DNA from 2 places in the Microbulbifer salipaludis genome. Region 2 is predicted to be linked to the other one. Evidence: predicted binding sites of a transcription regulator. Region 2 holds the regulator's gene; the other holds the start of a gene.

Region 1 (4,873 bases), 210 kb from region 2:
GCATAGCGGCCGGAAGAACGTAGATTTATGCCATGGCCCGCCGTCAATTAGCGGGCAACCTCGTGAGCAAATGCTATTTATGTAACAGGCTTTTGCGAGCCTAGAAGCCGGCCAGATTTCAACCAGCAGACACCGGGAAGTCGTCAACCATGTTCACCGTAGAAGAATTCAGCGACCGATGCCCCTATTGTGGCGAGACCATCCTGCTGATGATCGACACCTCAGCCGGCAGCCGCCACTACATCGAAGACTGCGCCGTGTGCTGCCGACCTATTCAGGTACTGGTGAGCGTGGACCTGGAGGGAGACTGGCAGGTGCAGCTAAAGCACGAGAACGATGTGTAATCGCCCTGCATGCTGAGTCGCCACCAGACGAACGACCCCGCAACCCCCTCCAACAACTTGTCACCCATTTCCACCTAAAAAATCCTTTTTGCCAAGCACCGCCCAATACGCTGTACGGACCATTCACGAACCATTGGAGGTGCGCATAAAGCTGCTACATTTTAGCCACCGGCTGTACGCCAGTGCCAATTCCAACGGGCGCTAATTGGCGAGCAGCCAGTTTTCCAATCCAACAATAAGAAGTACCAGACCAAACTGGAGCTCCACAAAGAATGAAGAAAATAATTCCAACCCTGTTTGCCAGCGCGCTCGCGCTGTCCCTGGCCGGGAATGCCAGTGCCGCCGACGATCGCTATATCATCAAGTTCAAGGAAGGTAAGGGCCAGGCCGTCAAATCCATGATGGAGAAGAATGGCGGCCGCTCCGCCCTGGCACTGCAAAAGCGCAATGCCATGGCCGCGAACCTGCCGACCAAGGCCCTCAGTGCGCTGCGCAACAATCCGAATGTGGAATATGTTGAGCAGGATGTGAAACGCTTCCCGCTGGCGGAAACCGTTCCCTTTGGTATCCCCATGGTACAGGCTGACCAACTCAGCGATGCCATGGCCGGCAACCAGACCGTGTGCATCATCGACTCGGGCTATGCGCTCAATCACGAAGACCTTCCCAGCGGCAATGTGACCGGCAATTACGACACCGGCACCGGCGACTGGTTTACCGATGAAAATGGTCATGGCACCCATGTCGCCGGCACCATTGCCGCCATTGGCGGAAACGGCAAAGGCGTTGTGGGCGTAAACCCCAATGGCAACCTCAACCTGCATATCGTCAAAGTCTTTGGCGCTGACGGCTGGGCTTATTCTTCCTCATTGGTGGCCGCGGCGGACGAGTGTGCGGCAAACGGCGCCACAGTAATCAACATGAGCCTGGGCGGCACCTTCAAGTCCCGCACCGAAGAGCGGGCCTTCGCCGACCTGTATAACCAGAACGTACTGTCCATTGCTGCTGCCGGTAACGACGGCAACACCCGCCACTCCTATCCGGCATCTTACGACTCGGTCGTATCGGTAGCGGCGATTGATAGCAACAAGATGATCGCGGATTTCTCCCAGCAGACCGACCAGGTTGAATTGTCCGGACCCGGTGTCGACGTGCTGTCTTCCGTACCCGTGGGTATGGGCCTTTCTACCACCTTCAGTGTCAGCGGCAGCGCCATCGAAGCGGCCGGCATGGATGAGAGCCCCATGGGCAACGTCACCGGCAACCTGGTTGATTGCGGCCTGGGCGAGTCTGCCTGTGCGGGCGCCGCCGGCCAGATCTGTCTGATCTCCCGCGGCAACATCAGCTTTGCCGACAAAGTACTGGCGTGTGAGGCCGGTGGCGGCATCGGCGCGGTCATCTACAACAATGAGCCGGGCATGCTTTACGGCACCATGGGTGGCGTTGCCACCAGCATCCCGTCTGCGGGCATTTCCGATACCGATGGCGCAGCACTCCTGGGCCAACTGGGCAGCAGCGCCAATCTGGCCATCGAGCCCAGTGACTACGCCTACTTCAACGGCACCTCCATGGCGACCCCGCATGTTGCCGGCGTTAGCGCACTGGTCTGGAGTCACTTCCCCAGCTGTTCTGCCAGCCAGATCCGCTCGGCGCTCACCAGCACCGCGGAAGATCTCGGTGCGGCCGGCCGTGACAACGCCTACGGCCACGGACTGGTACAGGCCAAAGCGGCAGTGGATTACCTGACTGCGAACGGCTGTGGTGGCAGTGGTGGCGACGGCGGTGATGGCGGCAGTGGCGGTGGCGGCAAGCCCTGCAAAGGCAAAAACTGCACACAGTAATCGACATAATCACACCAGAGGGGCCTTCGGGCCCCTTTTTTATTGCTGGCTTCTCCGGCCTGGTTACTCGCCTCCGCCCCGTCGAAAATGATCTAGATCAATTTTGCCATGATGACCACCGCTAGAATCCGCGGCTGCCTGCGCCTGCGTGCGCAGAGATAACAATAGCCAGGGGGTAACGGCAATGGGAAATGCCGACAGTGATATCGTTTTTCAAAGCTATGGCCGCTGCTGTAACAACGATCGTTTTTTCATCGATTTTTACGACCGCTTTATGAGCAGCTCTGAAGTCATCCGCTCGCTGTTCAAGGATACCGATATGCCTGCGCAGCGCCATCTGCTGCGCAATGGCATTCTGCAACTGGTGCTGCATGCTCGCGGTATGCCGGATACCAAACTGCGCGCCCTCGGGTGCAGCCACTCCCGCAAAGGACATAACATCCGTCCGGAATGGTATGGCCTGTGGCTGGACGCATTGCTTGCCACCCTGCGCCAGTATGACCCCCAATTTGATGAAGCCACCGAACTCGCCTGGCGCCGCGCCATCGGCCCCGGTATTGAGCTGATCCGTGGAGCCTACTGATCGGCAGAGCATGCAAAATGGGCACGTAATCAGCACGCAATAAAAAAGGTCTGCCGGTTCCCCGGCAGACCTTTCTACTCTCACCTAATCTTCGAGAGTACTGCTGCAGATGTTACTGCTGCAGATCACGGATGCAGGCATTGTACTCATTGATGTACACCTGACTACCGCGGTTAGGCACCTCATTGGATTTATCCGCAGCGGCATTACGACAACCTTCGATCTGGTCACCGGTCAGACCGGTACCCGGCAGAGTCTGGCTGCGCTGATACATGTGCGACTGAGAAATACGGTCCTTGTGAGCCTGCACAGTGGGCTGAGGAACCTGATAGAACATGCCGGTTTCCTCATTGAACTGATAAAAGTTATCGCCGCTGTGCCAGTAGGTTTTACCCAAAATCTGCACTTCCGAAGCACCAGCCGGCAGCTGAGACATCGGTTGCTGTGCCATCGCGACACCAGAGAGCGAACAAAACAGAACTACAGGTAGTAAATAACGCATGGAGAACACCTCCTCTTTCAACGTGTCCGGAAGTCTACTCAGCGAAAATACCGTTCCCAACAAAAAACCGGCTAAAATCCGGGTTATCTGAAACTGCAGCGGCAACTTTGGTCAGCGGTTTTGCTTCGATCAACTTATCACTGCTGTTCTACCCTCAAAGTCTTTCGGTGTGCACTAGTTTCCTCCAGCGCGGCGCTTCCGGAGCACGGTTTTTCCTGGTGTAAAAATGCTTTTTTGCACACTTTTTTGTCTGCAGGCCCACCTCCAGCCAAGTTTGTACCGGGAAGACCCCCGACTGCACTGCGAAACCCAAGGTACACGGGCCGCAAACAGCGGGCAGAAATGCCGCGGCGGTTATGCTCTAATTGCGCAAAATTGACCGACATGGACCGAATCACGTGCAATCTGAATTCCTCACCGCGACCCTGTTCAATCTTGGGCTGAACCTGCTGTATACCTTGCTGGCGTTACTGATTGGCATGGTGGCGCTGCTGATCATCGACAAAAAACTGCTCAAGCACGTAGACATCGAAGGCGAACTGAAGAACGGCAATATCGCCGTGGCTATTTTTGCCTCAACGATCCTGATCTTCGTCGCATTGATTATTTCCTTCGGGCTAAAAGGCTAGGCGCTGACAGTGAGGTGGTTACTCGCCAGCGCCCTGCTGGCCATACTGCTGCTACTGCCGGAGGTTGTGCGACAGTGGCAACATTTGCCTGCGCAACACACCTTGCAGGAGCGCAAACTGGCATCCGTGCGCGGCGAGCCAGAGACACCCAGCATGCGCGACAACCAGCGGGGTACGGTGGTCGTACCCGGCACCAGTGCCCCACTCACGGAAGCTATGGTGCAGCAGGCGGTGGGAAAACGCTCCGAGCAGGAAAGCAGTTACATCTCCATCTGGAACTGGCAGGGCCTGGAATCGGTTACCGCCTCTGCGCGCGGGCTCGACAAGCTACATCATTTTGCCAACAGCTATCTGGTGGGCTTCCAGCCGTTTGAAACCAAAGCACTGTGGGTACCCCTGTACACTCTGGCAACCCGCAAGGAATACCAATACGATCACCTGCAGTACGCCGGGCTCGCGGATATCTGGCAGACCTCGCGCCAGGCCTATTACCAGAAACGCGGCGACTGTGAAGACCATGCCATCCTACTCGCCGACTGGCTGATCAACCTCGGCATTGATGCGCGCGTCGCCCTGGGCACGCACAAGGGACAGGGCCATGCCTGGGTGATCGCCATTGTCGACGACACCGAATACCTGCTGGAAGCCACCAGCAAGCGCCGCCAATCCACATGGCAGGCCATGCCTCTGGCGGCACTCGCGGAGGGCTACGAGGTCGAGTTCCAGTTCAACCGGGACTACTTCTGGGCCAAGACCACCTCCGCCCCCACCCGCCGCTACCGCGGCAAGCACTGGATTAAAAAGTCTCAGTTTATTCGCGGGTGATGTCCGGCATCCGCGCGCGATCTCGCAGTGCTGGCCAGGACGCACCCGCCTGCTAGGCTTAAATGAGTGGCGCCAGGATGGTGCTGTGAGCAGTCCGGCGCGTATTCCCGCGTCCAGCAGTACAAGGATGTAATCGTGGCCTTTTTTTC
Region 2 (4,873 bases):
ATAAAAATTCAATTAACCGCGGCAGGAGGAAATTTTGATCTAGTGACCAACAGGGCAAAGGAGCGAACGCACTACATCACATGCATTAATGGCAGGAGAGGCAGGGATATTTGATAGGTCTGTCCGTGTCAGGCAGGCACAAAAAAAGCGACTCCGGGGAGTCGCTTTTGCGCTCAAATACTAGCCGCGGCATCGTCGCCGCGACCCATTATTTGTACACGGGGAACTTGGCGCAGATTTCGAGTACCTTCGCCTTCACCTCGGCGATGGTCGCGTCTGCGTTGCCTTTCTCGAGGGCGTCCAGCACATCGCAGATCCAGTGGGTGAGCTGGCGGGTCTCCTCCACACCGAAGCCGCGGGTGGTGATTGCCGGGGTGCCCACACGCAGGCCGCTGGTGATGAACGGAGAGCGCGGATCGTTGGGTACCGCGTTCTTGTTCACAGTGATGTTGGCGTTGCCCAGGGCTTCGTCCGCATCCTTACCGGTGTACTCCTTGCCGATCAGGTCCACCAGCATCAGGTGGTCGTCGGTACCGCCGGACACGATATTGATGCCGCGATCGAGGAAGGTCTCCGCCATGGCGCGGGCGTTTTCCACCACTTTCTTCTGGTAGGCCTTGTATTCCGGGGTCATGGCCTCCTTGAAGGATACCGCTTTGGCCGCGATCACGTGCATCAGCGGGCCGCCCTGACCGCCGGGGAATACGGCGCTGTTCAGTTTTTTCTCGATCTCTTCATTGGCCTTGGCAATGATGATACCGCCACGGGGACCGCGCAGGGTTTTGTGGGTGGTAGAGGTCACCACATCGGCGTGAGGGACCGGAGAGGGGTATTCACCCGCAGCCACCAGACCGGCCACATGCGCCATATCCACCAACAGGTAGGCGCCCACCTTGTCGGCGATGGTGCGGAACTTGGCCCAGTCCATGATACGGCTGTAGGCGGAGAAGCCGGCCACGATCATCTTCGGCTTGTGCTCCAAAGCCAGGCGCTCTACTTCGTCATAATCCACTTCGCCGGTTTCCGGGTTCAGACCGTACTGCACCGCGTTGTAGGTCTTACCGGAGAAGTTCACCTTGGCGCCGTGGGTCAGGTGGCCGCCGTGGGCCAGGCTCATGCCCAGCACGGTGTCACCGGGAGCACACAGGGCCTGGTACACCGCGGCATTGGCCTGGGAGCCGGAGTGAGGCTGGACGTTGGCGTAGTCGGCACCGAACAGCTTTTTGGCGCGCTCGATGGCCAGCACCTCCACCTTGTCGACGTGCTCGCAGCCACCGTAGTAGCGCTTGCCCGGGTAGCCCTCAGCGTACTTGTTGGTCATGCTGGAGCCCTGGGCTTCCATCACCATCGGGCTGGTGTAGTTTTCCGAGGCAATCAGCTCGATGTGCTCTTCCTGGCGGCGGTCTTCGTCCTGAATGGCGGACCAGACATCGGGATCGTAGGAGGCTAAGGTGACGGATTTATCAAACATGGTATTCCCTCGGATGATAAGGCGCGAATCGCGCAAGCATAATCTCGACAAGGGCAAATCCCGACCCAAATATGACCGGCCCGCCCCAGAAAGCGGCGCATTGTACACCAAGGGGAACCCGGCGGTGCAAAGGGTGCATGTGAAACTATTTCAAGCAGATAGACGACGCGCTTCAAGTTCCCGTCACGCGATTTCGACCGTTCGCTGAACCATCCCACCTCCGACCGAGCGGCTGAAGTTTCTCGGCAGGGACTCGGCGAATATCGTGCCGGCACAAACGGCGCCAGCAACCGGACCGCACTTGACCCAGATCAACCGGCGTTTTCTCGTTCCGTTAACAATGCCAAGACTGGCACCCGAGCTAAGACCGGATTAAGACATGGAGGAATAACATGCACAGCATCTACCGTCAGCTTTGCTGCGACCACAAACATATGCAGCGACTTCTCGAGGTGTTTGAGGGTTTGCTGGAGCAATTGACCAAACAGGAACGCGACCCCGCGACGCTGGGAATGATTCTGGAGGCGCTGGATTACTTTTCCGTGTACCCGGATCAGTGGCACCACCCGATCGAGGACCTGGTGTTTGAGCACTTGCTGGGCAAGCCCGTCGATGTGCGCGATGTGATCAACAAGACCCTCAAGGAACACCACGCGATTGCGGCCGCCACCCGCAAAATGAGCAAACTGTTTAACGCCGTGGCCAACGATGCCGCCGTGGAACGAGAGGCGCTGTTCGGCGCCGCACGGGAATATATCGATTTACAGCGCCGCCACCTGCAACGGGAAAACGAAATCCTGCTCCCGCTGGTCGCCGACCTGCTGACTATTGATGAGTGGAATGCCATCCAGGATCGCCTGCGCGAACAGCAGAGCGTGCACTTCAACGCCGGCGTGAAGCGACTGTACGATGCAATGTATGAGACGCTGGCGGAAGAAACAGCCGCATAGAAGACACTGCCGCATAAGCGGCGGTGTAGAGGTCAGTTTTCGTAACTGCAGTGGGTGCCGGCGAGTTCGCTCAGAGCGATGAAATCCAGAATGGTCACTGAGCGCCCCTGCACCTGGATCAGCCCCTGCTTCTGAAAGCGGGAAATGAGTCGGCTGACGGTTTCTGCAGTCAACCCCAGGTAATTGGCAATATCCATGCGCGGCATGGACAACACAAATTCGCTCGCGGAATAGCCACGGCGGGAGTACCGGCTGGAGATATTCACCAGCAGGGCCGCGAGCCGACTGTCCGCCGAGCGCTTGCCCAGTAACAGCAGGGCTTCGTTCTCCTGCTTCAGTTCTTCGGAAAAAATGCTGTAAATCTGCTTTTGTAGCGCCGGCACCTGCTGGGCAAGCGCCTCCAGCTGGGTGAAGGGCAATACGCACACACTGCTGTCTTCCAGTGCTTCCGCAAATCCGGGATGTGAACCGCCGCTATAAGCGTCCAGACCCAGCAACTCCCCGGGCAACGCAAAATGCGTGACCTGGGTATCGCCGTCCGCACCAATCACCGCCGACTTGAAACTGCCCGAACGAATCGCGTACAGGCTGGCAAAGGGGTCACCGGCACGAAACAGGGTTTCGCCGGCCCTGACCACCCGCTTCTTGCGCGTCACCTGCTCCAGGCGGGCGATGTCATCATCGCTCAGGCCAACGGGCAGGCACAGCCGGCGCACGGAGCAACTACCGCAACTGACCGCTGTCGAATTCTGTTTCATCGAAGTACCGTTTTCGCCGCACGGCGTACATATCTGGTTTGCTATTGCGGAATTGTATCGATTCCCGACGCCTAAAGCACCCGCGAGTAAAGGGCTGACTGCTCGGTGCCGTGCAGATAGGTATCAAAGGCCGCGGCGGCATTGCGGAGGAACCAGCGTCCGCGCTCGGTGACGAAAAGGTCACTCTCGGTCTGCCCCAGCAGTCCGTCGTCAAACATGGGCTGCAGGCGCGCCAGCTCCGGGGCAAAACCGTCGGCAAATGGCAGCCCCGTGCGCTGCTCAAGCACCCGCTTGTCGAGGCGCAGGTGGCACATCAACTCCATGATCAACCACTGGCGCAGGCGGTCATCCTCGCTCAGCTGCCAGCCGCGACAGATGGCCTCGCCGCGCGCGTTGATGGCGCCGGCGTACTCCTTGAGACTGTGGTGGTTCTGCCAGTATCCATCGCGGCTGTAGCTGATGGCCGAGGCCCCCAGACCGACCAGTGCATCCGCCGGCATCAGTGTATAGCCCTGGAAGTTGCGCGCGAGTCGCCCTTCTGTGGCAGCCGTCGCGAGCGCATCATCCGGGCGTGCAAAGTGATCCATCCCAAGGAAGACGTAGCCGGCGTCCGTAAGCCGGCGGCTGGCCGCGAGCTGCATGGCAATTTTTTCGGCCGGCGGGGGCATCAGGTCGCTGTCGATCAGACGCTGTGCCTTGAAGCGATGGGGCAGATGCGCGTAGTGGTACAGGGCGATGCGATCCGGCGCCAGGTCAAGCACGGCGTCGACCGTCTTTTCCAGGCTCGCCACATCCTGCCCCGGCAGGCCGTAGATCAGGTCGTAGGAAATAGAGCCAAACCCGCGCGCGCGTGCGCCTTCGGTCAGCGCCCGCACCTGCTCCACACTGCAGATGCGATTGATTGCCCGCTGAACGTCGGGATTAAAATCCTGGATACCGAGGCTCAGGCGATTGAAGCCCAGCTCCCGCAGGGTATCCAAAGTTTCGATTTCCAGAGTGCGCGGATCGGCCTCAATGCTGTACTCCACATCGTCGCCAATGCGCAGATCAAAAATTTCCCCCAGGCCTTCCATCAGGCGTCGCAGGTCGCCGTCGTTCAGGAAGGTCGGCGTGCCACCCCCCAGGTGCAGCTGTACCACCGGCGCCCGCGCGACCCGGTCGCGGTACCACTGGGCCTCTTTCAGTACATTGTCGAGATAACTGGAAGCCAGGCCGTATTGCCGGGTGATGATTTTGTTGCAGGCGCAGAAGTAACACAGTGAACGACAGAACGGGATGTGCACATACAGTGACAACGTTTCCACATCCTTGAGTGCATGCCAGGGCTTTGCCGAGCCATCGTCTCCCTGCATCGCGACGAAGCGGTCGGCGGTGGGATAAGAGGTATAGCGTGGGCAGGGCCCCGCATAGCGGGACAGCAGTTCCGTGGAAAGAGGCGCGCTGGAAAGGGGCCCAGTGGACTGGTCGCCCGCGCCACTTGGGGTACTGATGTCGGAAACTGGAAAGTCGCTTTGATCGACCATCGGAAGAGGCACCTCTTGTCCTTACTTGTGCGGGGAAGCCATTGCGCTTCGTACTGCCGCGTAAGGTACCGAGGGGCCCGCCCCCGACACTTGATTTAAGTCAATTGCCGGGGGCTTAGCCTGTCGCTCAACGGCATTACCGTGAGTCGCAAGCGTACTGGGGAAGGTTAG

The links. Region 2 encodes FNR, which switches genes on or off when oxygen is low (the NO sensors DNR and NnrR bind a similar motif). Its sites were predicted from a motif close to TTGATNNNNATCAA; they were not measured.
Region 1: the regulator FNR is predicted to act here: its motif matches at 2,273-2,286, upstream of JF535_RS04080 (globin).

Annotation. Positions count from the first base shown of each region.
Region 1 is NZ_JAEKJR010000001.1:984,451-989,323, reverse strand. It holds gene JF535_RS04090 (CPXCG motif-containing cysteine-rich protein) at 150-344, shown strand; gene JF535_RS04085 (S8 family serine peptidase) at 617-2,185, shown strand; gene JF535_RS04080 (globin) at 2,370-2,768, shown strand; gene JF535_RS04075 (hypothetical protein) at 2,881-3,219, opposite strand; gene JF535_RS04070 (DUF350 domain-containing protein) at 3,669-3,899, shown strand; gene JF535_RS04065 (transglutaminase domain-containing protein) at 3,909-4,724, shown strand; gene JF535_RS04060 (S8 family serine peptidase) at 4,860-4,873, shown strand, end outside.
Region 2 is NZ_JAEKJR010000001.1:1,196,890-1,201,762, reverse strand. It holds gene glyA (serine hydroxymethyltransferase) at 209-1,471, opposite strand; gene JF535_RS05045 (hemerythrin domain-containing protein) at 1,864-2,421, shown strand; gene fnr (fumarate/nitrate reduction transcriptional regulator Fnr) at 2,454-3,179, opposite strand; gene hemN (oxygen-independent coproporphyrinogen III oxidase) at 3,251-4,702, opposite strand; gene JF535_RS05030 (OmpW/AlkL family protein) at 4,870-4,873, opposite strand, start outside.